DNA from 3 places in the Bacillus paramycoides genome. Region 3 is predicted to be linked to each of the others. Evidence: predicted binding sites of a transcription regulator. Region 3 holds the regulator's gene; each other region holds the start of a gene.
The links. Region 3 encodes Rex, which represses fermentation and respiration genes when NADH is low (regulators of the CRP and FNR family bind a similar motif). Its sites were predicted from a motif close to TTGTGAAATATTTCACAA; they were not measured.
Positions count from the first base shown of each region.

Region 1 (10,759 bases), 2.3 Mb from region 3:
TAGACTATTTATATTTTTTCGTTGAAGGAAAAGCGAAGGCATTTAATACATTAAGTAACGGTAAATCTGTATTATTATGCTTTTATGATAGTTTGCAGCTGTTAGGAGATGTGGAGTTAATTCATTCGCAAAAGACAGCTTCAAACGTACAAGTAATGGCAGATTCATATTGTGTTGGTTTGCCTTTAGGAAAAGTGAGAAATCAACTATTTCATGATGCGAAATTTTTACGATGTATTTGCGGATCGTTAGCACATAAATTAAACCGACTTTCAAAAAATAGTACTATTAATTTACTATATCCACTTGAAAATAGACTTGCGAGTTACATGTTAGCAGCGGGAGAACGAGCGGTGCAGCACGGGAATCGAATTGTATTTAGTGGGAATTTAACGGAAACAGCTGAATTGTTAGGGACGAGTTATCGGCACCTATTACGCACATTAAATATTTTTTGTGATAAAGAGATTATAAAGAAGAACAATGGTTGCTTTGAAGTAGTGAATGTGGATGTTTTGAGGGAATTGGCGGCAGATGTTTATAAGTAGGAGAGGATTATAAATGATTACACCTATATTTAGAATTTTTGATATTGAACAAGCAAAGCAATTTTATTTAGATTTTTTAGGATTTAAACTGGATTGGGAACATCGGTATGAGAAACATATGCCATTATATATGCAAATTTCATTGCATGATGCTGTAATACATTTATCAGAACATCATGGAGATGCTTCGCCAGGTGGTGCGATTCGCATCAAAATAGATAATGTAGAGGATTATCATTCTATATTATTGAATCAAGAATATGCTTATTCAAAGCCAAATATAGAAAAAACACCTTGGGATATAATTGAATTAACTGTAAATGATCCGTTTTCAAATAGAATCGTATTTTATGAGGAGAGATAGTAGAGCCGGAAGGGATTACTATATAAATTTTTTATAGATAGTGCAGTGTAATTACGTATTAAATAAATGTAATGAAGAGTAGTTCATAAAGTAGCAAACTACTCTTTTTCTTTTTGTTAAACAAATTGAATTATTGAAAAATAAATTGTATCATAAAACATATGAACGGATGATCATATATTCATATGTTTTATGAAGGAGGAAAAAGATGTTAGATGTAATTATTATTGGAGCGGGTCAAGCTGGATTAACAATGGGATATTACTTGAAGCAAGAAGGATATAATTTTTTATTACTTGAGGCAGGAAACCGAATTGGGGATTCATGGAGAAACAGATATGATTCTTTACAGCTCTTTACACCGAGAGAATATAGTAGTTTACCCGGGATGATATTAAAAGGGGAAAGGAATGAATTTCCACATAAAGATGAAATTGCAACGTATTTAGAAGAATATGCAAGACATTTTCAATTACCAATCCAATTGCAAACGGAAGTTTTAAAAATAAGGAAAGAGAAAGAAATATTTGAATTGCACACTCCTACAGAAATTTTACAATCGAAAAAAGTTATTATCGCATCGGGTGGGTTTCATCAACCATTTATCCCTTCAGTTTCAGAAAATCTTTCATCACATGTTTTTCAAATACATTCATCACAATATAAATCACCATCACAAATTCCACAAGGGAAAGTACTAGTAGTAGGTGGCGGGAATTCAGGAATGCAAATAGCAGTAGAACTTGCAAAAACTCATGAAGTTATGATGTCTATCAGTCATCCTTTAACGTTTTTACCGTTACATTTTTTTAGAAAAAGTATTTTTAATTGGTTAGAAAAATTGGGTTTATTGTATGCTGAAGTTAGTACCAAGAGGGGGAAATGGTTTCAGAAGAGAAAAGATCCTATTTTTGGATTTGAAGGTAAGGAACTCATTCGTAATGGAGCAATACAACTACAGGAAAAAGTAGTAAGTGCATCAGAAAATAACATTATGTTTCAGAACGGTGAAACATATAGTGCAGAAAGTATTATATGGTCAACAGGTTTTATTCAGAATTATAACTGGATTGAAATTGAAAAGGCAGTGAATGAGAATGGATTTCCAAATCATGTAAAGGGGATAAGTCCAGTAGGAGGATTGTATTATATCGGTTTACCGTGGCAGTCTCAAAGAGGTTCTGCACTTATTTGTGGTGTAGGAAAGGATGCGGCGTATTTACTTTCTGAAATCAAAAAAATAGATCAGTAGCAGCGACTACTGATCATCCATATGTACATGAATTAGGAGAGGTCAAACATTTATTGACTTTATTATAATTGATTTTCATAAGAATAAAAACTGAAAATTCTAATTTTATGTTGAGAAAGTTTTTTCTATCGAAATATATAAAAGAATAGGGGGTTTTTAGGAAAAAGAAATATGATATTTATATTTTAATAAATTGTGATATAGTTTATAAAGAACAGATTACATAAAATGTTATTTTATTACATATAAAGTAAGGGGGGATGGTTGTGAAGTTTGATGATCAACGCCTACTAGGAGTACGATTAGGTTCTGTACTAGTAACAGAGGAGAATCAATATTTAGTAATTAAGAAAAAAGATCATTATGCACTATTAAATATACATAATTTAGAATGCACACATGTTGAAGTGCAGCTAGAACATGTTGAAGAAATGTTGCAGGAAGATTTCCAAGAAAGTATAACGGAGATTATCGCACCAGAACATATAAAAATTGTTGCGAAAAATGTTATATAAAGAAAGAAGCTGGAAGGAACAGCTTCTTTCTTTTCATTATAAGGATAACATTTTTAAGACGTCACCAATAATCCCTTCCATTTGATGAACACCTAAGTCAGTGTTCGTCATAATAACAGCACCATTACCCCGGTATGGATAACAAACCATCATACATTGAAATCCAACGCCCCATCCAAGTGAATATATTTGTAAGTCTTCATTAGAATTATCTAGAAAAACCCCTAATCCAGTCCATTTTGAGCAACCTTGAGGTGAAATCATATCTTGTACTGTTTTTTGAGAAAGTTTTAGTTTGCCCTTTCCTTGTAAGGAATGAATGATTTCAATTACTAAAGTTGATAAGTCTGTTGGTGTTGTCCAAATACCTGAAGCAGCTGCGAAGGGATAAAATGGATACTTTTCATTTGTAACGGTGCCATTTTTATTATGCTCGCAAGCAAAGGTCTCCATTTTATTTATATCTTCAGAAGAGAATACTGTACTATTTTTTAGCTGGAGTGGCTGAATGATATATTCTTCAAGTAAAAGATTGAATGGTTTTCCAGTTATATCTTCAAGTAGTAGTTCAATAATACAAAAGTTTGCATCGGAGTAGTGAAATTCGCTTTCTGGTTTATAAGTTATTTCTATTGGTACTGGGCAATAGGATGTTTTACCGGCAAGGAGTTCAGACATGTTTGGTCGCCCTTGTGCAAATGTATAATGTCCAAAACTATTAGGAGGATCAATAATTCCAGATTGGTGACTTAATAAATTTCGCAGGGTGACTTTTTTCTGTGAGGTAAATAGGTTGGTAGGTATGTTCCAAGATGTGGGTCTATCATTTATGTCTTCATCTAAATGTATGATTTCTTGATCTGATAACGTTAGTACGAGCATTGTAGTGATGAATTTACTAATTGAACAAGAGTTGAATATAGAATTCGTAGTGACAGTTCTAGTTGTTCTAGATTCAAGCGTTCCAAAGGCAATCGTTTCGTCTAGTTTGCCATCACGTATAATAGCAAGGCTTAAACCTGCAACGGAATATTGGTTCATTTTTTCGTATATATCGTTACTTTTTAAGTTCATAGTGACTCCTTTCTTAAAAAGACAGAATGTTAGTTCTATTATACAGTAGTAAATAGAGAGAAAAAGAAAAAACTTCATCTTTTATCGATGAAGTTTTTTTAGTTAATTCGAAGTGAATGTTTTAAAAAATTTATCTCGGTACATGTACATAAACCATGAAGTTGTTAGTAAGGAAATGATAACTTGTTTGTTTTGAATTGGCGCATTGAAAACAAGCCAGCCAACGATATCAAATAATAAATGTAGTGCAATTGAAAGAACTACAAATTGTAGCAACGTATTTAAAAATCTTTTCATAAAGTGTCCCCCCTAAAATAAAAGGTTTTATCAACATTGTTGTATATTACTATTATACATTAAATGTGTTTTATGGTAAAATTTACATAAGATAATGGAATAAAACAAATGAAAGCTAATAGGGGGGATAGTCATGGAATTTTGGATGATCATACCGATAGCGGTCTTTGGGTTTATTTATATTGTTGAAAAATTAAATAGAATCGAAAAGAAAACGGATGCACGTTTAAAGAGGATGGAAGATAGATTACAGCTAATTACGAAAGAAATGGGAATTATAGATAGAGAACCTGAAATTAATAAAGAGTTACGCCAGCTTATGGAAGAAGGAAAAACAGTTACAGCAGTTAAAAGAGTAAGAGAGGCTTTTGGTTTTTCTTTACTAGAAGCGAAGCAATATGTTGATAAATTATAAAAAAGATCATCCATTTGGATGATCTTTTTTCAATGCACCATGCGTGTATTTACATAAGCAGCAATTATAACGTGGCCGATTATAATGATAGGAAATAAGATTTTGACATTAGGAGTAGTGAAGACACTACCAATTGTGGCAATAGCACCGGCAGTTAAATTATAAAGACCAACTATTTTTGATAACTTATCTTTATTTGGCACACGGCGTTCATTGAATCCTGATAAGAGCCAAGTGTATTGTTTAACTCCGATGAAATAGGCTAGTGCAAATGAAATGATTGCTAGTATGAATAATGATGGAGAAGCGAAGAGAGTCATTGAAAACACCTCCGTTAAAGGGTTATAAATAAATTATAGTATGAATTTGAATGTTTAACAAAATACAATTAAAGCGCACAAAATTTTGTGCGTTTTTTATTCATGTTATGAAAAATATGTAAGAAAATATGGAACAAATATTTGAGATGAATTGTCTATTATAGGTAATAACTATTTCGTTTGAAAGAAAGGGTGGAGAAAATGAAAAAGAATATATTATTAAAAGTAGGGGTATGTGTAAGTTTACTAGGAGCAACTCAATTTATGAGTACAATTTCTTCTGTGAAAGCGGAACAAAAGCTAGAGCAAAAAGTAATAAAAAATGAATCAGGAACCATTTCAATTTCTCAGTTAAACAAGCATGTATGGGTTCATACGGAGTTAGGTTATTTTAACGGGGAAGCAGTTCCTTCGAACGGTCTAGTTCTTATTACTTCTGAAGGTTTAGTACTTGTCGATTCTTCTTGGGATGATAAGTTAACGAAGGAATTAATAGAAATGGTAGAAAAGAAATTTAAGAAGCGCGTAACGGATGTCATTATTACACATGCGCACGCTGATCGTATTGACGGAATTAAAATGTTGAAAGAAAGAGGTATTAAAGCGCATAGTACGGCATTAACTGCAGAACTAGCAAAGAAAAATGGATAGGAAGAACCACTTGGAGATTTACAAACCGTTACAAATTTGAAGTTTGGAAATATGAAAGTAGAAACATTTTACCCAGGAAAAGGGCATACAGAAGATAATATTGTCGTATGGTTACCACAATACAACATTTTAGCTGGAGGCTGTTTAGTGAAATCTAGGTCTGCGAAAGATTTAGGGAACGTTGCTGATGCTTATGTAAATGAATGGTCTACATCGGTTGAGAATGTGCTGACGCGATATAGAAATATAAATGCAGTAGTGCCTGGTCATGGAGAAGTAGGGGACAGAGGATTACTTTTACATACATTGGATTTGTTGAAATAAGAAAAAGCGAGGAGAAACAATTTTCTCCTCGCTTTCTTCTAACTATATTTAAATGCAAAGCCTGCATACGTTACTGAGATTTTAATTCCAAGTATACAAATATCAGTACTGTCATAATAGCGATAACAACGTAAGTAGCATCAAGCATTATAAGTGTTTTTAAAGTTTCAGTCATTCTCATTCACCCCTGGTATGAAAATATAACATAATCTCTTATCAATCAGATAATAGATTATAAAGATAACAATGTACATGAAATTTATTAAGTAGATTCTATATAAATATATCATATAAATAATGTAAACAATGTTAAGATAATGTAAATGTATTGTAAAGAAAGGGGCGGTTCATCATGTTTATAAATCTATTTATTTGTAAATGCTATGTATCTCTCGTGTGCCGGATAGAACACAGTTATAACATGTGAAAAATAAATTCATTTTGACAAATCAATCACGATGGTAGCCGTTACTAAATTTTCCTCTATTACTTCTACTTGTACTTGTTCATCGTTTCTCCAATTGATATTGAAGTTGTCTGTCGTATACATTTCCTTAAGAGTGACCTCTTTATATTTTTCTAAAATGCTACCTCTTTTCCCATAATAGATTCTTACAGTTGAACTGGGACTTGGTCCTTTTGATTTTATTGTTTCTCTAAGCTCGATAATATTTATTAAATTTGGAGATTCACTTTTTTGAAAGGTAAAGGAACTGACCACTTTTTGTACCTTCTTAAAAACAGGACCATTGGATTTATTTGATATGTCAAATTCCACAACTTCAGGTACGGATTCTTTTCCTCGTAGCGTTATCGTTGCTTCATAATCGTTTTTCCAATCTACGGAAACGTTTGAGGAATCGAGACGTTCCCCGTCATTTGCAATACTTGTGTCAAAATGTTCCCATAAGCCGTATTTAATTCTTACAGGAAAGGAACCATGAGAAGAGTCTGAATCTATTTTTACTACCTTAATCGTATTTTTATTATTTGGAGAATGACTTTTTTTAAGTGTAATGTCCTGTAAATACAAAATGTAAGACAAACAGCCTACTACTAAAATAATTGGAATTACAATACGTAAGGTAGTAATGGGACGTCCTCGTGTCGCTTTTTTCTTAGTACTTTTACTATTTTGTTCAAGTTCTTTTTCAATACTTGTTTGAACTGTTACTTTTGGCGTGCGAATAAGCCACCAAATGAAAGCTATAAGTAGTAAGAAAAGAGGTATTCCTTGAATAAAGAGAAATCCTTTCCAAAAATCTAGTCTAGTACTATAGGGAGAATCTGTTGCCATCACCCCTATAAAAAGTGACACTGGGCTTACAAGTATATTCATCCCTAAACCGATCAATACGAATGAAAGATTTTTATTCCTAATTTTTCGTGATCCAGCGATAATAAATAGAAATACTGCAATACCGAGTATAAGAAACAGTATTCCGTAATAAACCATCGTATATACCATATTATCCCTCCATAACTTTAATTGTACCATCAGTAAGGAAAATTTTGTGAAATGTTAAATAAATATGATATTTGTATTCCTTAACAGTACGCCGATATATGATGCAAATAAATAATGATTTGCAAATATGAATATTAGAAGACAGTAACAATATTATGTCAACAATGTGAACTGTCACAAATTTTTATATTTTATTGTGATTGATATCACATCCCTTTTCCTCAATGGGTATTATGCTTGATTTGTAAGGAATGATTGGGAGAGGGTGGGATGATCATGTTTTGTTATCAATGTGAACAAACGCCAACAGGCGGATGTAAAGTAATAGGTGTTTGTGGTAAAAATGAAACAATAGCAAGTTTACAAGATACGATTGTATTTGGATTAAAAGGAATTGCTGCTTATCGTACGCATGCTGCTCAGCTAGGGTATACGGATGGTTTTGTAGATGCTACAACGCAAGAAGCATTGTATATGACATTAACAAATTCTAACTTTAATGAACAAGAACATATTGATATGGCTATGAAAGTTGGGAAATCGGCTTTACGAGTAATGGAGTTGTTAGATGAGGCACATACGAATCACTTTGGTGTTCCAGAACCTGTTCAAATTACACAAAACCATGTGGAAGGTAAAGCAATTGTAGTTACTGGTCATAATTTGTTTGCGTTAGAAGAATTATTAAAACAAACAGAAGGAAAAGAAATTAATATTTATACGCATTCTGAAATGTTACCAGCACACGGGTATCCGCAGCTGAAAAAATATAAGCATTTAAAAGGAAACATCGGTAAGGCATGGTATGATCAACGACGTCTTTTTGAAAAATTTACAGGTGCCATATTAGCGACAACGAACTGTGTAATGCCAATTAAAGGATTATACTCTGATCGATTCTTTTCATATGATATCGCAGGTTTAGAAGGTGTACAAAAAATTGAAAATGATGATTTTGCACCGTTGATTCAAAAAGCGCTAGAACTTCCAGAAGTACATATGGAGTCGGATGAACAGTTAGTAACAGGGTTTCATCATAATACAGTATTATCATTGGCCCCAGAAATTATTGAGGCAGTAAAAGAAGGGAAGATTAAGCGTTTCTTTGTCATCGCAGGTTGTGATGCACCAGGAAAAGGCGGGGAATATTATCGTGAATTAGCAACGTCACTTCCGCCAGAAACGGTTATTTTAACGACTTCTTGCGGAAAATTCCGCTTTAATGATGTAGAGTACGGTGTTGTACCTGGTACAGAGATTCCGCGTTACATTGACTTAGGACAATGCAATAATTCAATTTCTACAGTGAAAATAGCAGCCGCTTTAGCAGATGCATTTCAATGTGAAGTGAACGAATTGCCAGTTAGTATTGTCCTTTCATGGTTTGAACAAAAAGCGGTTGCGATTTTACTTGGACTATTTAGTCTCGGCATTCAAGATATTCGCATCGGTCCAAAGGCGCCTGAATTTATTTCACCTGGCGTGCTTGATGTATTACAAGAAACATTCGGTTTGAAACTGATTACAAATGCAGCGGAAGATATGGAAATGATGTTATCGTAACAAAAGGATGATTTGTCTTATTCAGAAGAAGAACTGGCCTATAGCGCCCCGAAACAAAAATGTAGAATTTTTGTTTCGGGGCATTTTTTTTTAGTGGGATAGGTAATAGTTGATTTTAGAAAAATATAAAAATCGAGTTGACATTTACAACTACTCAGTCATACAATGTACTTGTAATAGGTAATACTGAGTAGTGCTGTTTCTCAAAATATTTTCAGCAAACGATAGGTAATAGCGGTTTTTAGAAAAATTTTAAAAATCAGTTGACATTCACAACTACTTAGTCATACAATGTAGTTGTAATAAGTAATACTGAATAGTGTGGTTTTACTCAAAAGCTATTCAGTAAAAATTCGCCTTAGTACTCTGTGATACTGAATATAAGTCAGACAGAATAGGGGGTAAAGGAGGATCAGGATATGGAAAATTTAACTGAAATGTTGAAAGGTTCACTGGAAGGGTGTGTACTGGAAATCATCAGCCGCCGTGAAACGTACGGCTATGAGATTACCCGCTACCTGAATGATCTTGGGTTTACCGAAGTCGTAGAAGGGACGGTTTATACTATCCTCGTACGATTAGAAAAGAAAAAGCTTGTGAATATTGAAAAGAAACCATCAGATATGGGGCCGCCTCGTAAGTTTTATTCATTAAATGAAGCAGGCCGTCAGGAACTTGAATTGTTTTGGAAAAAATGGGATTTTGTATCTTCAAAAATTAACGTCTTGAAGTCAAACTAGCCTCATAATATAAAATGTTCCGGCTCATATTTGGAGAGTTTCTTGTTCTGCTTTATAAAAAAGGAGGAAAATAATATGTTGGAAATATTCAAAAAATTAATTGGTGATAAAAAAGAGTACAGAATGATGATGGCACGTGTTGCAGCACTACCCGAGGACTATCAATTTGTGTTTAAGAAAATTCAAAACTACATGTGGAATTTTTCGACCGGAAACGGTATGGATATGCTGCACATACAGTATGAATTAATCGATTTGTTTGAAGCTGGTGCAGCAGAAGGCAGACAAGTGCTTGACATTACTGGGGAAGACGTAGCATCTTTTGCTGACGAACTAGTGGCAAACGCTAAAACGTATGTCTCCAAGTATCGTGAAGATTTGAATGAAAGTATTATGAAGAAGTTGAGAAAAAAATAAATACAATTAGGAATACCAACTGATTAGCTGGTTACAAATGTGAATTGCCACCATCGCTATTCAGTTATATTTTTAAATCACTACTAAGTATTACAGATTATCAGTGATACTAAATAGAGGGTATAGGTAATCTATTTTGATAAAGGGGGAAAAAGTATGAGTAATGCAGCGGTTTCTGTAAAAGGATTAAAAAAATCTTTTAAAGATAAAGAAGTCTTAAAGGGAGTGGATTTTGAAGTGCAGCGTGGCGAAATTTTCGCGCTGCTAGGCTCAAATGGAGCGGGGAAAACGACAACGGTAAATATCCTTTCGACGCTAATGAAACAAGATGATGGTGAAGTAAGTATTTGTGGATTTAATATCGAACGTCAACCAGATCATGTTCGTCAAAGCATCAGTTTGACAGGGCAGTTCGCAGCTTTAGACGGCATGCTTACCGGGAGGGAAAACTTGATCATGATTGCCAAGTTACGTGGTGTCTCCAATCCTGTTCAAATCGCTGACAATTTGCTTGGAAGATTTATCCTGACGGATGCGGCTAATCAGAGGGCAGATCAGTATTCAGGCGGGATGAAGCGCCGGCTTGATATCGCGATGAGTTTGATTGGGGCGCCAGCAGTTATTTTTCTTGACGAACCAACGACTGGACTTGATCCTGAAGCGCGGATCGAAGTGTGGGATACAGTCAAGGAACTTGCTGGTGGAGGCACAACCATCTTGCTAACAACCCAGTATTTAGAGGAAGCAGAACAACTGGCAGATCGTATCGCTATTTTGCATGGCGGAAAAATTATTACGACAGGTACTCTTA
Region 1 covers NZ_CP152427.1:3,285,621-3,296,379, reverse strand. The annotation lists gene AAG068_RS16975 (cyclic nucleotide-binding domain-containing protein) at 1-548, shown strand, start outside; gene AAG068_RS16970 (glyoxalase superfamily protein) at 562-912, shown strand; gene AAG068_RS16965 (flavin-containing monooxygenase) at 1,121-2,164, shown strand; gene AAG068_RS16960 (hypothetical protein) at 2,431-2,679, shown strand; gene AAG068_RS16955 (serine hydrolase domain-containing protein) at 2,716-3,753, opposite strand; gene AAG068_RS16950 (hypothetical protein) at 3,856-4,050, opposite strand; gene AAG068_RS16945 (hypothetical protein) at 4,184-4,465, shown strand; gene AAG068_RS16940 (DUF3784 domain-containing protein) at 4,495-4,785, opposite strand; partial or broken gene bla2 (BcII family subclass B1 metallo-beta-lactamase) at 4,987-5,760, shown strand; gene AAG068_RS16930 (hypothetical protein) at 6,197-7,228, opposite strand; gene hcp (hydroxylamine reductase) at 7,505-8,791, shown strand; gene AAG068_RS16920 (PadR family transcriptional regulator) at 9,211-9,531, shown strand; gene AAG068_RS16915 (DUF1048 domain-containing protein) at 9,607-9,948, shown strand; gene AAG068_RS16910 (ABC transporter ATP-binding protein) at 10,105-10,759, shown strand, end outside.
Region 1: the regulator Rex is predicted to act here: its motif matches at 7,423-7,440, upstream of hcp (hydroxylamine reductase).

Region 2 (10,759 bases), 1.3 Mb from region 3:
TTGTACAACTTCTAATTCACCAAGCATAGCAGCCGCGAAAATATCCATTCGAGCGCCCTTTTCTAATAAATAAAGCGCAATATCTTTACGACCTACATGTGCCGCTGCTCCTAACGCACTTTCCCAATCTGATCCTCCCCAATTGTAAGAGGCATGAAGTAAGCTTGGCGATTCAGCCAACAGTTCTTGTACTTTTTCTAAATCTCCGTGAGCTGCCATAACAAATTCCCTTATTAACTGAGTGGTAATAATACATTGTTCTGTTCGCATCTTGCTCCTCCTTTAGAAATTCGTTTCGGTGTAAAAAATGGCTTGTCGCTTCCTTGAAAAATATCTACCTCGATGCCAAACACACGTTGAAACATTTCATGACATAACACTTCTTCTGGTATACCGTCATACTGAAGCTTCCCTCGCTTTAACACGAGTAAACGATCGCTATATTGAGCCGCTTGGTTAATATCATGTAAAACCATTACAATTGTCATACCAAACTCCTCGTTTAACCGTTTCACAAGTTCCATTACTTCCAACTGATGCACGATATCTAAAAAGGTTGTTGGCTCATCCAATAATAAGACATTTGTACGTTGTGCTAGCGTCATTGCAATCCAGGCTCGTTGTCTTTCTCCTCCTGATAAAGATTGTAAAAGGCGATATTCATACCCTTCAAGATTTGTAACAGACAATGCCCAATCAACAATTTCTTCATCTTCTTTATTTAAGTGATATCTCCATGATTTATGAGGACCTCTTCCAAATTCAATTAATTCTTTCACTGTTAAATCTAATTGATGATCATGCATTTGTGGTAACATCGCTAATTGCTTCGCTACATCGGCACTTTTCATCGTATGAATACTTTTTCCATCTAAAATGATATCTCCTTCGCTTTGTTTAAGTAGCCTTGCCATTAAACGAAGCAAAGTAGATTTCCCCGATCCATTCGGTCCAATTAAACTAACAACCTCTCCAGCTTTAATTTGTACATTCATATTTTGCATTTGAAATCTTTCAGAATGTGCGTAAAACACTTTGTTAACGGAAATCACTCTGTTTCCCTCCCCTATGAATTAAATATAAGAAGAACGGACCGCCTAAGAAGGATAATAAAATACCAACAGGCAATTCAATTGGATCGAACCAACTCCGAGCTATCGCATCCGCGAAAACAAGTAATATTCCTCCGCCAAGACATGATAATGGCAGTAAATATTTATAGTCATTTCCAACTAATAAACGTAATATATGTGGTACGACAAGACCGACAAATCCAATAAGACCAGAAACACTAACTGCAATGCCAGCTAATAACGTACTTACTACTATTAAATAAAAGCGGCTTCTCTCCACGTTATGACCTAATAACTTCGACATTTCATCTCCTAGCATTAACACTCGAATATGCTTAATACCAAAGAAGGCTAATATAATAGCGAATATTGCATAATAAACAATCATGTTTAAATGTGCCCAGCTTACACCACCAATGCCGCCCGCTAACCACGGTAACACAGATTGTACTTTGTCACTATGTAATAACATTAGCGCTGACGTCGCTGCACCAATTAACGCATTGATTGATACACCTACTAAGACAATTCTTGAAGGCGGTGCCCCTTTTTGCCATGATAAAGCATAAATAACCATCGCCGTTATGAAAGCCCCTAAAAATGCCCCGAGCGGTAAAAAAGCCATATGCTGAGGAAATAAAATCATAATTACAATTGCTACAAGTCCTGCTCCAGATGAAACGCCGAGAATACCAGGATCGGCAAGAGGGTTTCTCATAACCCCTTGCAGCAATGCACCAGATACCGCTAAACATGTTCCTACTATAAATCCAACGAGCACTCTCGGTATACGAAGGTCCCATACAATTCGATGAACTGTCGACCCCTCATCTTGTATACCTATTAGAATATCTCGTAAAGAAAAGGACAAACTTCCTGCGAAAAGACCATAAAAAAGACCTAGAATGGTTAATACTCCTAAAGTAACTGCTATTATCCATCTTTTTTTCGCAAAAGGATGTTCCTTTTCCCTCACAACTTCACTACTTTCCATACTTATCATTTCCTTACATCTTGTATACTTTTATACATAAAATCCATCGCTTCTGTGACTTTTGTTCCAGGGTTTGATCCGAATAAGTCAGGTGGTAAAATAACTACGCGGTTTTGCTTTACTGCATTTAAGTTTTTCCACGCTTCATTTTTCATCATTTCGCCTTCAAATGCTTTTTTAACGCTATTTGGATCTCCATGTGTAATTAAATAAATCACATCTGGATTCGCCTCAATAATACGTTCTACACTTAGCTGCGCATATTGCGGATATTCCTTCATTTCTGGAAAATCAGCTGCAATATTTTTCCCACCTGTTTTTTCTAAAATATCACCTGATAAAGATGTTGGTAATGCTGCTAAATAAGTACCCGGTGCTCCATACACTAGCAATGCTTTCACATCACTCTTTTTCTCATATGTCTTCATTTGATCCGTAATTTTTTTGTTAAGTTCTTTCGCTTTATCTTGTTCCTTCATTATCGTTCCATACAGTTCAATATTCTTTTGAATATCTTGTACGGAATTCGCAGAAGAAATCATTACTTTCGTCCCTTGGCCTTCAACCGTTGGAATGTTCTTTTGGAATCCATTGTTAGCAATAAGTACATCCGGCTTTAAGCTAGCAATCTGCTCAAAATTTGGCTGATGCGCATTTCCAATTACTTGTACTTTCTTTACATCCTCTGGAAGAGTTATTTTTGCATCCGGACGACCTACTATTTTCCCGCCTAAAGCGTGAATAATATTCATGTCTCCCATACTTAATGTTGCAAAACTCTCTGGCACTTTATCGAATGTTACCTTTCTTCCTGACAGATCGGTAACTTCAATTTCCTCTTTTCCTTTTTCTGTTTTTGTTGCAGACGCTTTTTCGTCTCCTTTTGCACTGCAACCTATTAATAAGAAAAAAATTGATAAAATCGCTGTGAATAGCGTAATAGATTTTTTCATTCTTTCACCTCTAACTGATAATGATAATCATTAACCACTATTCTACTTTAATTGATAAGGATTATCATTGTCAATATAAACCGCATACATTTTCTAGAAAAAACAAAAAGCGTTACAAAAAAGATTTCTTCTTTTTGCAACGCTCTATTTATCTATATTATTCACATTCGCTTCCCTCTAACTCGTCTTGCATCACTTTCACACGCTGAAAGAAAAAGAAGGATAAGCTTAAAAATATAACGATGCTCCCCATCATAACAAAAGGTTGTATTGTTTCTTTTGCTTCATTCGGAATCAATAAGCCAACCATTAACAATGTACTTACAGCGAGAAGAATTTGTCCGAAACGAGTATAATCTTCTATTTTTTCTTGTAATTTTTTCATTATATTCTCACTCCTCCATTTAACTGTATCATATTCTATTACACTTAAAGACAAGTAAATACAGCCATTCTGGGAGATGTTTTCCAAAAGAAAAAGAGCCGCTTTATGGCGGCTCTTTCATAACCATTACTCACCTTTATATGCTTTCATATAAATTTCTTTCAGCTCTGAAATGAGAGGGAGCTTTGGATTAGCTGTTGTACATTGATCTTCAAAAGCTCTTTCTGCCAATAATCCAACAACCTCTTCAAATTGGTCTTTAGCAACCCCTTGTCCTGCAATACTCATGTTTATATTTAATTTTTTTCCAAGTTCAATAATTGCTTGGACAAGTGATTCCACACCTTCTGCCACCGAACTTGCTGGAAGTCCGAGCATTCTCGCAATATGTGCATAGCGTTCATCAGCTACAAAGTGCTCATATTTTGGGAACAACGCGTGTTTTCTTGGCTTAATAGCATTATAGCGAACTACGTGTGGCATAAGTATTGCATTCGCACGCCCATGCGGAATATGGAATTCCGGTCCAATTTTATGTGCTAAACTGTGATTAATACCTAGAAAAGCATTGGCAAATGCCATTCCTGCGATTGCAGAAGCATTATGCATTTTTTCTCGTGCTTCTTCATCATTTCCATCTTTAAATGCTCTTGGTAAATATTTAAATACGAGATCAATGGCCTTTAATGCTAATCCATCTGTATAGTCATTTGCTAAAACAGACACATACGCCTCAATTGCATGCGTTAATACGTCCATCCCAGTATCAGCTGTTACATGTGGTGGTACTGTCATTACAAATTGCGGATCAACAATTGCTACATCTGGTGTTAATTCATAATCTGCGAGTGGATACTTTATATTATTTTTCTTATCTGTAATAACCGCGAATGGTGTCACTTCTGATCCTGTTCCTGATGTTGTTGGAATGGCAACAAATTGTGCCTTACTCCCTAATTCCGGATATTTACATGTACGTTTTCTTATATCTAAAAACTTCTGTTTAATCCCATAGAATGTTGTTTCTGGATGCTCATAGAAAAGCCACATCCCTTTCGCTGCATCCATAGCTGATCCACCACCCAGTGCAATAATTACATCTGGCTGAAAACTTCTCATCATTTCCGCACCTTTAAACACAGTTTCATCTGATGGGTCTGGCTCAACCTCAAAGAAAACTTCTACTTTCACATCATTTGCATGTTTACGTAAATAATGCGCGACCGTATCTACATATCCGTGCTCAACCATTCCTGGATCCGTTACAATAAACGCACGTGAAATGTTAGGCATATTTGCTAAATATGCTGTCGCATGTTTTTCAAAATAAATTTTTGGTGGTAATTTGAACCACTGCATATTCTTTTTTCTATTTGCCAACCTTTTTATATTTAATAAATGCGTCGCTGTTACATTTTGAGAAACCGAGTTTTTCCCGTAGGAACCGCAGCCAAGCGTAAGTGATGGAATAAATCCATTATATATGTCACCGATTCCACCTTGTGATGAAGGGGCATTTACAATAAGGCGGCAAGCTTTCATACGTAATCCAAATTGCTTTTGCACTTCTTTATTTACAGAATGGATAACTGCTGAATGTCCTAAACCACCAAGGTTTAACATTTCTTCGCAATATGTAAATCCTTCTTCTAATGAATTTGCTTTTACACAAGCTAATACTGGACTCAATTTCTCACGAGATAGTGGATATGCTGCTCCGATACCTTGTATTTCAGCTACAAGCATTTTTGTATTTTCAGGCACATTAATTCCAACTAATGCGGCAATATACTGTGCGGATTTCCCTACAATATCACTATTTACCGCACATGTATTTTCATTAATAACAAGTTTTTCTAATTTTCTTCTCTCTTCCTCTGTTACAAAGTAGCAATCATTTGCAATCATTTCTGCTTTCACAGCATCATAAATTTCCTTATCTATAATGATTGCTTGTTCTGATGCACAAATCATGCCGTTATCAAATGTTTTGGATAAAATCAAATCATTAACTGCTCGTTTTATATGCGCTGATTTCTCTATATAACATGGTACATTACCAGGACCTACACCTAGCGCTGGTTTTCCAGTAGAATAAGCTGATTTCACCATACCTGCTCCTCCAGTGGCCAAAACAAGCGCAACATCTTCATGATTCATTAATTGTTTCGTTGCTTCAACAGAAGGTTTTTCAATCCACTGAATACAATATTTTGGTGCCCCCGCCTTCACTGCTGCATCATATACTGTTTTCGCCGCTGCAATGGAACATTTTTGTGCGGAAGGATGAAATGCGAAAATAATTGGATTTCTCGTTTTTATCGCAATCAATGCTTTAAACATCGTTGTCGATGTTGGATTCGTTACTGGCGTTACCCCAGCTACTACACCGACCGGTTCCGCAATTTCTATTATTTCTTCATGAGGATCTTCGTGAATAATCCCTACTGTTTTATCTTTCTTTATACTATGCCAAATATATTCAGTAGCAAAAATATTTTTAATACATTTATCTTCGTATACACCACGACCTGTTTCTTCAACAGCCAACTTCGCAAGTGGCATATGTTGATCAACACCTGCTAATGCCATTTCATGAACAATGTTGTCAATTTGCTCTTGTGTAAAACTTTCTAATGCTTGTAAAGCCTTTCGACCGTTATTCACTAACGTATCAACCATCTCTTTTACTTCCTGCATTTCATTTACAACTTTCTCTTTGACTACCATGTAAATTCCTCCTATTCTGCTATCTTGGACTAAATAAGACCCTATAGGTCATAATGAGTCCCGATTAGCGCAAAAAAAATAGAGTTGCTTTCCTACATGAACCTCATTATTTGTGAAACATTTCACAAGTTTGTTCGTGAGTAACATTTCATGAACTTAATATACATGAAATGATTTCATTTGTGCATGTCTATTTTGTGAAATATTTCACAAAATATCATAATAAAAATGCACTGCCTATATGAGCAGTGCATTTTTATTATGATAACGCTTTTGCTAAATCTTCAATTAAATCTTCGCCGTCTTCAATACCAACAGAAATTCGAATTAATGTATCTGTAATTCCTAATTCTTTGCGACGATCAGCTGGGATTGATGCATGTGTCATTTGAGATGGAATAGAAATTAAACTTTCTACTGCTCCTAAACTTTCAGCAAGTGTAAAGTATTGTAATTTCTCAAGTACTTTATTTAACGTTTCTTCGCTATCTACATCAAATGAGATAATAGCACCAAATCCATTTGCTTGTTCTGTTGCAAGTTCATGGTTTTGATGTGACTCAAGGCCTGGGTAATATACTTTATTTACTTTTGGATGGTTATTTAAAAACTCCGCAATAGCGCGTGAATTCGTTTCATGCTCTTCCATTCGAATTCCTAATGTTTTTAAACCACGAAGTAGTAAGAAGCTATCTTGTGGACCAAGAATGCCTCCTGTTGAATTTTGTACAAAGTGAAGGTCTTCTGCTAATTGCTGGCTATTTACAACTACTAGACCTGCAACTACGTCACTATGACCTCCTAAATATTTCGTTGCACTATGAAGTACAATGTCTGCTCCTAAAGAAATCGGTGACTGCCAATATGGCGTCATGAATGTGTTATCAATAATTGTTAATAAATCTTTCGCTTTTGCAAGAGTAGATATTTTCTTAATATCAGTAATTTTCAGTAATGGGTTCGTTGGTGTTTCCACGTAAATCGCTTTCGTATTTGGACGAATCGCTTCTTCAACTTCCTCTAATTTTGTTGTATCTACAAATGTATGCTCAATACCGAAGCGGTTTAATACTTTCGTAATAACGCGGTACGTTCCACCATACACATCATCTGTTAAAATAACGTGGTCACCTTTTGAGAACAGCATAATTGTAGCTGTAATAGCAGCCATTCCTGAACCGAATGCAAAACCAGCATGACCGTTTTCTAATACAGCAATCATTTCTTCTAAAGCTGCACGTGTTGGGTTGCCTGTACGTGAATATTCATATCCTTGATGCTTACCAACTGCTTCTTGTTTGTACGTACTTGTTTGATAAATCGGTACATTTACAGATCCAGTTGAAGGTTCTCCTATGCGAATACCATGAATTAACTTTGTCTTTGCTCTCATTTTTTATTCCCATCCTTTGTATATGTCTTTACTTAAATAGCGCTCACTACTATCAGGAAAAATCGTTACAATATTTGTACCTGGCGCCGCTTTCTCTGCTTCAAGTAAACTTGCATGAAATGCTGCTCCGGAAGAGCTCCCAACGAGCAGTCCTTCTTTTTGCGCTAATTCCTTTACTCTTAAAAATGCATTTCGATCAGAAATTGTATGAATTCCATCAAAATAAGATGTTTTCAAAAATGGCGGGATAAATTCAAGGCCAATCCCTTCTGTTTCATGCGAGCCAGATTTACCACCATTTAAAATAGAGCCTTCTGGTTCGACAATAACCGTTTTTATATCTATATTTTTTTCTTTCAAATAAGATGCAGTCCCCATGAATGTACCACCAGTTCCTGCTCCTGCAACAAATATGTTAATCTCTCCGTTAAGTGCCGACCAAAGTTCAGGACCTAGTGTTTTGAAATATGCACGCGGGTTTGCTTCATTCGCAAACTGACTTGGAGAGTATGAATTCGGTATTTCATTTACTAACTCTTTCGCTTTTGCAATCGCACCGGTCATTCCTTGCTCAGTCGGCGTATGCACGACCGTTGCGCCTAGTGCTTTCATTAATTCTTGTTTTTCAATACTAAATTTCTCTGGTACACAAACAATAACGTGTAAATCATGTTGTAACGCTGCAAGTGCCAGTCCAATACCAGTATTTCCAGCAGTCGGTTCAATAATTGTTCCACCCTGGGTTACAAGCCCTTTTTCTAGCGCATCTTCGATTAATTCTCTTCCTAGCCGGTCCTTAACGCTTCCACCTGGGTTATAAAATTCAAGCTTTGCAAATAAACGAACCCCTTCCGGAAGTGAAAAACGAGTAATTTCTACAATTGGTGTATGACCAATTAACTCATGAACTCCACGATATATATTCATCGTGTTCTCCCCCTTATTTGCCAATAAAGAAAAGGCAACTGTATGTATTTTCTTTATATGAGACAGTTGCCTTTTTGTTACATTACTTTAACTCTTCTAGTACTTTTACGATAAAGTTTGTAGAATGAAGAGCTGCTTGATCTAAAAATTGATCAAATGAAACATTTGATTCTTTACCAGCAATATCAGAAAGTGCACGAATAATAACAAATGGGACCTCATATTGGTGGCATACTTGCGCAACAGCTGCTGCTTCCATTTCTACTGCATAAAGATCTTCAAATTTATCACGAATTGCTGCAACGCGGTTCGGATCACTCATAAATGAATCGCCTGTTGCAATCATACCTTTTACAACTTGAATATTTTCTTCTGCCTGCATACATTTCTCAGCTAATGTAACTAACGCTTCATCCGCCTTGAATCCCGGCGGCATTCCTGGTACTTGACCATACTCATAGTTAAATGCTGTTACATCTACGTCATGATGACGAACTTCTGTTGAAATAACGACATCTCCTACATTTAGAGAATGATGGAATCCACCAGCTGAACCAGTATTAATTACTTTTTCAGGCTTATATCTTTCTAATAAAATTGTCGTTGACATCGCTGCATTTACTTTACCAATACCAGACTTTAACAGGATTACTTCATGTCCTGCTAATTGTCCTTTCGTAAATTCACAACCCGCAACCGTTTCTGTTTCTGCTTGTTCTAATTTGTCACGTAAAATACGTACTTCTTCTTCCATTGCTCCAATTACAGCAATTCTCAATCTAATCCCTCTTTCTATTGCTTAGTTGCCTCCATTACCCAAACGAAATGATTTAATCTCGTAAACGTTACATGGAAGCCATTGTTTTCAAAAATAGACTGCATGACTGGAATACGTGTATAGTATTCCGTTTGCAAATCATTTGCTAACTGATGAAAACCTCTTTGTTTTGCTGTTTCAACAGTTTTATCATATGCATCTTGATCTGCAAATATCGTATCAGCAAACACTATTTTACCACCTTTGTTTAGCAATTGACTATACTTCGCAATTGCTACATTTTTTTCATCATCTGTTAAATGATGAAATGCATAGGTGCTTACTATGGTATCAATTGAATTTGGGACTTCAAATGAAAGAAAATCACCTTCTGTAATGGAAAACTCTTGCGGCAATTTCTCTTTTGCAATCATGCGCATTTCACGTGACGGCTCTATACCGTAAACTGTGCGGCCAGCAAGTAATAATTTATTTGTTAAATTACCAGTACCAACACCAAATTCTAATACATTACCAAATGACTTGTTAACTACATCCTCTAGAATGTCCTCATAATGGGCGAAAACTTCTTTATATTGTATATCTTCGCCTTGTACAAATGAATCGTACGTATGAGCCCACTCATCAAATAAACCATTAAATTCTGTACCCATAAAAATCCCCCTTTTTCTTATCGGTTTTATCAGTATGATATTCCCTCTTTCTAAAAATGTCAATTGAAATGTACATGGTATTTCCTTCTTTTCTTTGTTACACTATAGTTGATTACATAGGAGAGGGGCCGTCTTCATGTCATTTACCTTTGAAATGTTAGAAGATAAAGTAGAATTTTTTGAAGCGGGAGACTTAGCTTCTTTAGAACGAAAAATTAGTGAACAAATTGATAATAATAAAGCACTTATGCTTGAAGTTCATCACATCTCACATCAAATGGTTATGGATCCTGAAAGCAAAAGACCGTATTATAGCGCGGTTGTTCATTTTAAATTAAAAAAATTGCGTTAACAAAAAAGAGAAGCTCCTAAGGAGCCTCTCTTTTTTAGTTTAGAGTTTGAACAAGTACTGGTTTCCAGCCCTCATTCTCTACCCAATCAATATTTACATAATATCTTTTACCTGATTGTTTATCTTGTACGTTACCGTAAGCTTTATTTTTACCGTTATTTCCGATTCGATGAATAACTAATTGCTCTACTGGAACGTCAATTGCAGCTGAAATTGCTTGGTTCATCTCATTCCAATCTGCTGTACCTTTTTTAAACGTCATCGCAGGTGTTGCACCTTGCTCTGTACCTACTGGCTTCCAAGAAGATTTCGTATAAGCGTCAGTTGCCTTTGGCTGTGTTTTTTCAGCTGGTACTTTCTCGTTAGCTTTCGCTTCTTCCTCAGCTTTTTTCTGTTCTTCTTCAGCCTTTAGCTTCTCTTCTTCTTCTTTCTTCTTAGCTTCTGCCATCTCTTGCTCGTTCTTCTTCGTCTCTTCTTTTCCTTTAGCTTTCTCAGATTTATTCTCTTTCGTTGTTTGCTGA
Region 2 covers NZ_CP152427.1:4,231,029-4,241,787, forward strand. The annotation lists gene AAG068_RS21915 (ankyrin repeat domain-containing protein) at 1-270, opposite strand, end outside; gene AAG068_RS21920 (ABC transporter ATP-binding protein) at 234-1,052, opposite strand; gene AAG068_RS21925 (FecCD family ABC transporter permease) at 1,039-2,067, opposite strand; gene AAG068_RS21930 (ABC transporter substrate-binding protein) at 2,073-3,020, opposite strand; gene AAG068_RS21935 (YrhC family protein) at 3,178-3,405, opposite strand; gene adhE (bifunctional acetaldehyde-CoA/alcohol dehydrogenase) at 3,532-6,135, opposite strand; gene AAG068_RS21945 (bifunctional cystathionine gamma-lyase/homocysteine desulfhydrase) at 6,395-7,528, opposite strand; gene AAG068_RS21950 (O-acetylserine dependent cystathionine beta-synthase) at 7,532-8,455, opposite strand; gene mtnN (5'-methylthioadenosine/S-adenosylhomocysteine nucleosidase) at 8,538-9,233, opposite strand; gene AAG068_RS21960 (class I SAM-dependent DNA methyltransferase) at 9,248-9,886, opposite strand; gene AAG068_RS21965 (YrzA family protein) at 10,023-10,238, shown strand; gene AAG068_RS21970 (YrrS family protein) at 10,273-10,759, opposite strand, start outside.
Region 2: the regulator Rex is predicted to act here: its motif matches at 6,331-6,348, upstream of adhE (bifunctional acetaldehyde-CoA/alcohol dehydrogenase).

Region 3 (10,759 bases):
TAGTAGCTGCAAATGGAGCTAATTTTGATGGATTAATCTGTCCTTTATTCGATGGAAGACGTGGACAAATCTATACTGGCTTATATACATATGAAGGAGAGGATTTAACTTCTATAGAAGAAGACCGAATCATCCTTATTGTAGACTGGTTGCAAATGTTAAAAGATAAAGGAAAGCCTGTTTTATTTATTGGTAACGATGTGAAATTGCACAAAGAAACAATTATCGAACATTTAGGCAATCAAGCTGTATTTGCTCCTTTCACTAAAAATAACCCAAGACCAAGTGAGGTAGCGTTCTTAGGATTACAAAAAGAAGAACAAGATGTACATTCATTTGTGCCTAGTTACCTTCGTTTAGCTGAAGCTGAAACAAAGTGGTTAGAAAGTCAAAACAAGTAGGAGCTTGCAGAGGATGGATATGATATTTAGAAAGATGGAACTCGATGATATCGCTCAAATTGTAGCTATTGAAGAAGCATCTTTTTCAACTCCTTGGACTGCAGATGCCTTTCACCGTGAGTTAACGATGAATGAACATGCACATTATGTTGTGCTAGAAAAAGATGGCCGTGTAATTGGGTATTGTGGATTGTGGATAATTATTGATGAATCACATATAACAAATATAGCTATTTTGCCAGAATATAGAGGTCATAAGCTAGGAGATGCTTTATTGAAAGAAGTTATTTCCGAAGCGAAAACTCTAGGAGTAAAAACGATGACACTTGAAGTACGTGTATCAAATGAAGTAGCAAAACAGTTATACAGAAAATACGGATTTCAAAATGGTGGAATTCGTAAACGATACTATGCAGACAATCAGGAAGATGGTCTCGTAATGTGGGTGAATATATAATGGGAAAAAATACGATTATACTTGGTATTGAAACAAGTTGTGATGAAACAGCAGTAGCAGTTGTTAAAAATGGAACGGAAGTTATTGCGAACGTCGTTGCATCACAAATTGAAAGTCATAAACGTTTTGGCGGTGTTGTACCAGAGATTGCATCTCGTCATCATGTAGAAGAAATTACAGTTGTGTTAGAAGAGGCCTTAAAAGAAGCAAATATCACATTTGATGATATTGATGCAATTGCTGTAACAGAAGGGCCTGGTTTAGTGGGAGCGCTTCTAATAGGAGTAAACGCAGCGAAAGCTGTGGCGTTTGCACATGATATCCCTCTAGTTGGTGTTCATCATATCGCTGGCCATATTTATGCGAACCGTTTAGTAAAAGAAGTTCAGTTCCCACTGTTATCACTTGTTGTATCTGGTGGACATACAGAGCTTGTCTATATGAAAGAACATGGTTCATTTGAAGTAATTGGGGAAACGAGAGATGATGCAGCAGGAGAGGCATATGATAAAGTAGCTCGTACGTTATCTATGCCATATCCAGGTGGTCCTCACATTGATCGTCTTGCACATGAAGGAGAACCGACAATCGATTTACCTCGTGCATGGCTAGAACCGGACTCGTATGATTTCAGTTTCAGTGGATTGAAATCAGCAGTTATCAACACTGTGCATAACGCAAAACAACGCGGAATAGAAATTGCACCGGAAGATTTAGCAGCAAGTTTCCAAGAGAGTGTAATTGACGTACTAGTAACGAAAGCGTCTCGTGCAGCGGATGCTTATAACGTAAAGCAAGTGCTTCTTGCTGGTGGAGTGGCTGCGAATAAAGGACTTCGTGCGCGTTTAGAAACAGAATTTGCCCAAAAAGACAATGTAGAGCTAATTATTCCTCCTTTATCTTTATGCACAGATAATGCAGCAATGATCGCAGCGGCAGGTACAATTGCATATGAACAAGGAAAACGAGCTACATTAGCTTTAAATGCAAATCCAGGATTAGATATTGAAGCATAGTTATACACAAAATTAACCACAGCTTGTGGATAAAACCCATATTATCTGTTGATAATATGGGTTTTATTGTGTATATAAAATGTGCATAACTTTTTTATTAATTGTGGGTAATGTGGAAAAAGTTATTTGGGTGTTTATTTTATAAAGGTGGATATGTGTATAAACTTGTGGATAAATCGGATGAAGTCTGACCTTTGAATGTATTCTTTTTCGGGAAATAAAAAACAAGAAGATATCTTTAAAAAACATTTTGAAATATGCTTTTATTATAGGGGACGCTAATATTGTCAAACCTTGTCGGTAAATCGATATGTTGTTTCGAATCTTTTATGCAATAGACGTTGAACTGGACTAGAGGATAAAAAGGATGCCCCATCGTCAATAATACCGATTAATGAGACACCCTTCTTATTACTACTCTTATAAATGCAACTCTTCCCATTCTGCCATACAAGCGTCAAGTTGCTCTTGTAATGTTTGTTTTTTCGTTGTAATTTCACTAGCCTTTTCGTAATCTGCATATATTTCTGGTAAGCAAAGTTGATCTTCTAACGTAGCAATTTCTTCTTCAAATTGTACAATGTTTTGTTCTAGTTCCTCAATTTTTCGAGTACGTTGACGCTCCAACTTTTTGCGCTCTTTTTCTTCGAGATAATTTAATTTTTCTTGTGCAACTGTCTTTTGAACGGGTGCTTCATCTTCTTGCTCTAATTCCGCACGTTCAATCATCTCATTTTTCTTTTCGACGTAGTAATCGTAATCCCCTAAATATTCTTGTGCACCTTCTGTTGATAGCTCAACAACAGTTGTCGTTACACGATTAATAAAGTAACGGTCATGTGAGACAAACAGAAGGGTACCTGGATAATCAATTAAAGCATTCTCCAAGATTTCTTTACTATTTAAATCAAGATGGTTCGTAGGCTCATCGAGAATTAATAAATTTGATTTTTGCATCATAAGTTTTGCAAGAGCTAACCGAGCCTTTTGTCCACCACTAAGAGAAGACACTGGTTTTAGTACATCGTCTCCTGTGAATAAGAAGTTGCCTAGTATTGTGCGAATTTCTTTTTCAGGCTGTAATGGATATTCATCCCATAATTCATTTAAAACTCGTTTAGAAGATGTTAAGTTAGCTTGTTCTTGATCATAATACCCAACAGATACATTGGATCCGAAAGAAACATCACCATGTAGTAGTGGTAACTTATTCACAATGGATTTTAATAATGTGGATTTTCCAATTCCGTTTGGGCCAACTAAAGCAACACTATCCCCGCGAGTTAAGCGCATTGTTACATGTTCAATAATCGGATCCTCATCATAGCCGATAGTTGCATCCTTTACTTGTAAAACATCATTTCCACTTTGTTTTTCGATATCGAAGTGGAAGGAAGCTGACTTAGAATCACCTAATGGTCTTGTTAATAGTTCCATACGGTCTAATTGTTTACGACGGCTTTGAGCGCGTTTTGTCGTAGATGCACGAGCTATATTTTTTTGAACGAAGTCCTCAAGCTTAGCGATTTCATCTTGTTGTTTTTCATAACGCTTCATTTCTTGCTCGTATAGTGCTGATTTCAAATCTAAATATTTACTGTAGTTACCAACAAATCGTCTGCTTTCTTTATTCGAAATTTCATATACTTGTGTAACGAGTTTGTCTAAGAAATAACGGTCATGGGAAACGATTAGTATTGCGCCAGGATAGCCTTGTAAATATTGTTCAAGCCATGTTAATGTTTCGATGTCTAAATGGTTTGTAGGCTCGTCCAAAATAAGTAAGTCTGGTTTCGTTAATAATAACTTACCGAGAGCTAATCGTGTCTTTTGTCCACCGCTTAATGTAGAAATCGTCGTCTGGTGCGTTTCAACTGGGAAGCCAAGACCACTTAAAATCGAGCGGATATCTGCTTCGTACTGATAGCCACCTTGATCTTTATAATCTAATTGTAATTGGTCATAATCAGCTAATAATCTTTCATATGTAGCCTCATTTGAAAAGTTTACTTCTTGTCCCATCTCTTGCTCTAGCCTTCGAAGTTTTGTCTCCATTTGCTGCAAGTGTGTAAAGACGGTTAACATTTCATCCCAAATTGTTAAAGACGTTTCTAAACCGGTATTTTGAGCTAAGTATCCGATTGAGACATCTTTCGGTTTTATAATTTCGCCACCATCATGGGATAGCTCACCAGCTATTATTTTTAATAACGTAGATTTTCCAGCTCCATTTCGTCCGACTAATGCGATACGATCTTTCGTTTGAACTTCCAATTTTATGTTTGCAAGAATCGTTTCTGCACCGTATAATTTCGAAAGCGCGTTTACTTGTAATAAAATCAATGTTTTCACCTCAAATAATTTCTTAACTTTGCCATGTTTATATTTCTCAATCATACTAAAAATAGTGTATAGTTTAAAATACAGAGAGAATACTTCTTCTTTCTATTATACAAGGAATTTAATAAGTGCTAAACTTCTGTATTTGATTAAAGCATATGAATAAAGATAGGAAGAGAGGAGAGGTTATATGGAGCAGCAGAAAATTCCACAAGCCACTGCTAAGAGATTGCCTCTATACTATCGATTTATCCAAAACTTATCTCTATCTGGTAAGCAACGTGTTTCATCAGCCGAATTAAGTGAAGCGGTAAAGGTTGATTCCGCAACTATTCGAAGAGATTTCTCATACTTTGGGGCGTTAGGGAAAAAAGGATATGGATATAACGTAAATTATTTATTATCATTTTTCCGTGAAACACTCGACCAAGATGATATAACACGTGTAGCGCTTATTGGAGTAGGTAATTTAGGGACCGCTTTCTTACATTATAATTTCACGAAAAACAATAATACAAAAATTGAAATGGCGTTTGACGTTAGTGAAGAGAAAGTAGGAACAGAAATCGGGGGCATTCCTGTATATCACTTAGATGAATTAGAAGAAAGATTATCAAATGATATACAAGTGGCAATATTAACAGTACCGGCTACAGTAGCACAATCTGTAGCAGATAGATTAGCTGAAACGAGTGTGCATGGTATTTTAAACTTCACACCAGCACGTTTAAATGTATCAGACAATATAAGAATTCATCATATTGATTTAGCAGTAGAGTTACAAACACTTGTTTACTTTTTAAAGAATTATCCACAATAAAACGCAGAGGAAGCGACCTCTGCGTTTTATTATTGTTTTTTCTTTGTGAATTTAACTAAGATAAGGCGAAGTGCCAAATTAAAATCAATTGTTGCCATAACTGCAAATAGTATTGTCCACATATTCCAGATTGTATCTGTTACGTTCGTAATGGCGAAGCGTGTAAAGATACATCCTAGAAGGAAGTACAATGCAGCCATGAACAATGGCGAGTTTCTCATACTAAAAATCCTCCGATAAAGCCTTGCATTTTTTCAGCTTCTTTAATCATTTCTTGAATGTGTTCATTACTCACTAAAACTTGAGCAACTGCAACTAATGTATTCATTGCAACATGGGCCGCAATTGGAACGATAATACGCTTCGTCTTTACATATAAAAAGGCAAATACGAGCCCCATTGCAGTGTATACCAATAAGTGAGTGAAATCAAAATGAATTGCTGCGAATACGAGAGAACTAATGATAGCAGCAATAAAGAAGTTAAACTTCTTATAAAGTGTACCAAATAAAATTTTTCTAAACACGATTTCTTCTAAAATAGGTCCGATTATAGATATAACAATTAGGAACCAAGGAGTAGTTCTTGCGATATCCATAAGCCTCGCTGTGTTTTCAGATCCAGGTTTAATACCTAATACATACATTTCAATCATACCAGCAATACTTTGTGAGAAAAATGCTAAGAAGAATCCGATAAAAATCCATCCAATTGTAGCTGGAACAGTAGACCGCGTTTTATCTAAATGTCTATCACGAATATCTGTTCTAAGTAACCAAAGCACGATACATAATGCAATAAAGAAGCTAATGATTGCCCAGTGGCCAGTTATGAGTTGGAATTTCTCCTCCCTAGTAAATCCTCTGTTATCATAAAGTCCAGTTTTCAGGAGAAGCGGTAATCCAGCTATGGATGATAACTGCATTAAAATGTATGTAACGATAACCCACCAATATTGTTTTTTCAAATGGTTTAACCATCCTTTCTACCTCTAGTGTATGAGATAAGGTAGGATAACATGTACATATGCTACCTACGATATAAACCTTACGTAAATTATGTTTTTTTCGTAAATCCTTACTTGAAATTATAATAGAAGACAGGAGAAAGTTGTGTGTGTAGCGAAAACAACTTAGGGTGTCCTTTCATATTGTAACATACGAGTAGTGGAAACAACGATTCATATAGTAAAGGTAGAAGAAGAGAGAATCTATATAGAAAAGTGTATAACTTAATTTGCGAAAAAATTATGATTTTTTTACTTGCAAAAGAAATTGAGATTATTTATTATTATAAGTGTGTTAGCACTCGGGTGACCTGAGTGCTAATAAATAAAATTTACATAACAAAATGAGGAGGTTATTGTTCATGCTAAAGCCATTAGGTGATCGCGTTGTAATTGAGCTTGTTCAAGCGGAAGAAAAAACAGCAAGTGGTATTGTATTACCAGACACAGCAAAAGAAAAACCACAAGAGGGTAAAGTTATTGCAGTAGGTACTGGTCGAGTGCTTGAAAATGGTGAGCGTGTTGCTTTAGAGGTAGCAGCAGGTGATCTTATCATCTTCTCAAAATATGCAGGTACTGAAGTGAAATACGAAGGTACAGACTACTTGATTTTACGTGAAAGTGACATTTTAGCAGTTATCGGTTAATTATATAAATCTTAAAAAATCCAAGGGGGTCAATTATTATGGCAAAAGATATTAAATTTAGTGAAGAAGCACGTCGTTCGATGCTTCGCGGTGTCGACACTCTTGCAAACGCAGTAAAAGTAACGCTTGGACCAAAAGGTCGTAACGTTGTTCTTGAGAAAAAATTCGGTTCACCACTTATTACAAATGACGGTGTAACAATCGCAAAAGAAATTGAATTAGAAGATGCATTCGAAAACATGGGTGCAAAATTAGTAGCAGAAGTTGCTAGCAAAACAAACGATGTAGCTGGTGACGGAACAACAACTGCAACTGTATTAGCACAAGCTATGATTCGTGAAGGTCTTAAAAACGTAACAGCTGGTGCGAACCCAATGGGTCTTCGTAAAGGTATCGAAAAAGCTGTTACTGCTGCAATCGAAGAATTAAAAACGATTTCTAAACCAATCGAAGGTAAATCTTCAATCGCACAAGTAGCTGCTATTTCTGCGGCTGACGAAGAAGTAGGTCAATTAATCGCTGAAGCAATGGAGCGCGTTGGTAACGACGGCGTTATTACTTTAGAAGAATCTAAAGGATTCACAACAGAATTAGACGTAGTAGAAGGTATGCAATTTGATCGTGGATATGCATCTCCTTACATGATTACTGATTCTGACAAAATGGAAGCAGTTCTTGATAACCCATACATCTTAATCACTGACAAAAAGATTTCTAACATTCAAGAAATCTTACCAGTATTAGAGCAAGTGGTACAACAAGGTAAACCGCTTCTTATCATTGCTGAAGATGTAGAAGGCGAAGCGTTAGCTACATTAGTAGTGAACAAACTTCGTGGTACATTCAATGTAGTAGCTGTTAAAGCTCCTGGATTTGGTGACCGTCGTAAAGCAATGCTAGAAGATATCGCAATCTTAACTGGTGGCGAAGTAATCACTGAAGAATTAGGTCGTGACTTAAAATCTGCTACAGTTGAATCTTTAGGACGCGCTGGTAAAGTTGTTGTAACGAAAGAAAACACAACTGTAGTTGAAGGTGTAGGAAGCACACAACAAATCGAAGCTCGCATCGGTCAAATCCGTGCGCAATTAGAAGAAACAACTTCTGAATTCGATCGTGAAAAATTACAAGAGCGTCTTGCAAAACTTGCAGGTGGCGTAGCAGTAATTAAAGTAGGTGCAGCAACTGAAACTGAGTTAAAAGAGCGCAAACTTCGCATTGAAGATGCACTTAACTCAACTCGTGCAGCAGTAGAAGAAGGTATCGTTGCAGGTGGTGGTACTTCACTTATGAACGTATACACAAAAGTAGCTTCTATCGTAGCTGAAGGCGACGAAGCAACAGGTATCAACATCGTACTTCGTGCACTAGAAGAGCCAGTTCGTCAAATCGCAATCAACGCTGGTCTGGAAGGATCTGTAGTTGTAGAGCGTCTAAAAGGCGAAAAAGTAGGCGTTGGTTTCAACGCAGCAACTGGCGAGTGGGTTAACATGCTTGAAACTGGTATCGTAGATCCAGCTAAAGTAACTCGCTCTGCACTTCAAAACGCAGCATCTGTTGCAGCTATGTTCTTAACAACTGAAGCTGTAGTAGCTGACAAACCAGAACCAAATGCACCAGCAATGCCTGACATGGGCGGCATGGGCATGGGCGGTATGGGCGGAATGATGTAATTCCGTTTGCTCGAAAAACATCCATTTCTATATAGAAATGGATGTTTTTTTGTGTTTTTTAGAAAAGGAAATGAATTTCTGTAGAATTTTGTCGCTTTCTCTCTTGACCATATAGATACTTCATTGTTAGAATCTAGGAAGATAATATAAAACGATCCTTCATATATCCTCAAAGATAAGGTTTGAGAGTCTCTACCGGGTTACCGTAAACAACCTGACTATGAAGGCAGTGTGTCTTATATTTATAAAGAGCGGAAGACTATCTTTCTTTATAAAGCCAGACCCTGCCTTTTCTTTGTTATGAGACTAGAGGCGGAGGACTGGCTTTTTTTATTATATTGGTAATGCTTTTCGCCGAATTGGTGAAAATATTTATATACGAGAACTAACGTTGAGGTGATTATTTTGAAGAAGCAGCACGATACAATTATCGTTTTAGATTTTGGGAGTCAGTACAATCAGTTAATAGCACGTCGAATTCGTGAGTTCGGTGTATACAGTGAACTTCATCCACATACAATTACTGCGGAAGAAATTAAAGCAATGAATCCAAAAGGGATTATCTTCTCTGGTGGACCAAATAGTGTATACGGTGAAGGTGCATTACATTGTGATGAAAAAATCTTTGAACTAGGATTACCGATCTTCGGTATTTGTTACGGTATGCAGCTTATGACACAACACTTCGGTGGGAAAGTAGAACGTGCAAACCACCGTGAGTACGGAAAAGCTGTTCTTAAAGTAGAGAACGAATCAAAATTATATGCAAACCTTCCAGAAGAGCAAGTTGTATGGATGAGCCATGGTGACTTAGTAACTGGTTTACCTGAAGGATTCGTAGTAGATGCAACAAGTGAGTCTTGTCCAATTGCTGGTATGAGCAATGAAGCGAAAAACTTATACGGTGTACAATTCCACCCAGAAGTACGTCACTCTGAGCACGGTAACGATTTAATTAAAAACTTCGTATTCGGCGTATGTGGTTGTTCTGAAGGATGGAACATGGAGAACTTTATCGAAGTAGAATTAGAGAAAATCCGTGAAACTGTTGGAGACAAAAAAGTTCTATGCGCACTTAGCGGCGGTGTAGACTCTTCTGTTGTAGCAGTATTAATTCATAAAGCAATCGGTGATCAGTTAACATGTATTTTCGTTGACCACGGTTTACTTCGTAAAGGCGAAGCAGAAGGCGTTATGAAAACATTTAGTGAAGGCTTCCACATGAACGTTATTAAAGTGGATGCAAAAGAACGCTTCATGAACAAGTTAAAAGGTGTAGAAGATCCAGAGCAAAAACGTAAAATCATCGGTAACGAATTCATTTATGTATTTGATGATGAAGCTTCTAAGTTAGAAGGAATGGACTTCTTAGCACAAGGTACACTTTACACAGATATCGTTGAAAGTGGTACAGCAACTGCACAAACAATTAAATCTCACCATAACGTTGGTGGACTTCCAGAAGACATGCAGTTCAAACTAATTGAGCCTTTAAACACGTTATTTAAAGATGAAGTACGTGTATTAGGATCTGAACTAGGAATTCCTGATGAAATCGTATGGCGTCAACCATTCCCAGGTCCTGGTCTTGGTATCCGCGTATTAGGTGAAATCACAGAAGAGAAATTAGAAATCGTTCGTGAATCTGATGCGATTTTACGTGAAGAAATTATTAAAGCAGGATTAGACCGCGAAATCTGGCAATACTTCACTGCGCTTCCTGGTATGCGTAGCGTAGGTGTTATGGGTGACGAGCGTACTTACGATTACACAGTAGGTATTCGTGCGGTAACATCTATTGACGGTATGACAGCTGACTGGGCACGTATCCCTTGGGACGTATTAGAGAAAATATCTGTACGTATCGTAAACGAAGTGAAACACGTTAACCGTATCGTGTATGATGTAACGAGTAAGCCACCAGCAACAATTGAGTGGGAATAAGACATTAAATTAATAATATTTGTGAAGCCTATCTTAAAGCGTTTTTTAACTTGTTAAATGTTTTAAATGCTTGATTTATGATAGTGTTCACCACCAAAAGACCCCCCAAGATATATTTCTTGGGGGGTTAATTGATAAGTGTGTGTATTCAATGATTTTTCTACTAAATTGTGAAATCACCATATTGGTGGTAAAATGACACGTAATAGGATGTTTATTTATAGGAGGCAATTTTATGAGAATGACAATTACATTATCTATTGAAGCAAAAGAGAACTTAACAAAGTTGCAAAAATTGATTAGTGAAGAATCTGGAGGAGGGAAAGTAACTCAAGGTTTTGCTATTGGATATGCACTAAAAAATCAAGTTGAACTAATGGAAAAGAAGAAAAAAGAAGAAAAATAAATAATAAAACAAAGGTTAATCATTTTAGATTAGCCTTTTTATTTTGCCT
Region 3 covers NZ_CP152427.1:256,628-267,386, forward strand. The annotation lists gene tsaB (tRNA (adenosine(37)-N6)-threonylcarbamoyltransferase complex dimerization subunit type 1 TsaB) at 1-401, shown strand, start outside; gene rimI (ribosomal protein S18-alanine N-acetyltransferase) at 415-858, shown strand; gene tsaD (tRNA (adenosine(37)-N6)-threonylcarbamoyltransferase complex transferase subunit TsaD) at 858-1,874, shown strand; gene AAG068_RS01505 (ABC-F family ATP-binding cassette domain-containing protein) at 2,295-4,217, opposite strand; gene AAG068_RS01510 (redox-sensing transcriptional repressor Rex) at 4,405-5,034, shown strand; gene AAG068_RS01515 (YdiK family protein) at 5,064-5,255, opposite strand; gene AAG068_RS01520 (CPBP family intramembrane glutamic endopeptidase) at 5,252-6,001, opposite strand; gene groES (co-chaperone GroES) at 6,403-6,687, shown strand; gene groL (chaperonin GroEL) at 6,726-8,360, shown strand; purine riboswitch at 8,500-8,601, shown strand; gene guaA (glutamine-hydrolyzing GMP synthase) at 8,766-10,304, shown strand; gene AAG068_RS01540 (hypothetical protein) at 10,540-10,710, shown strand.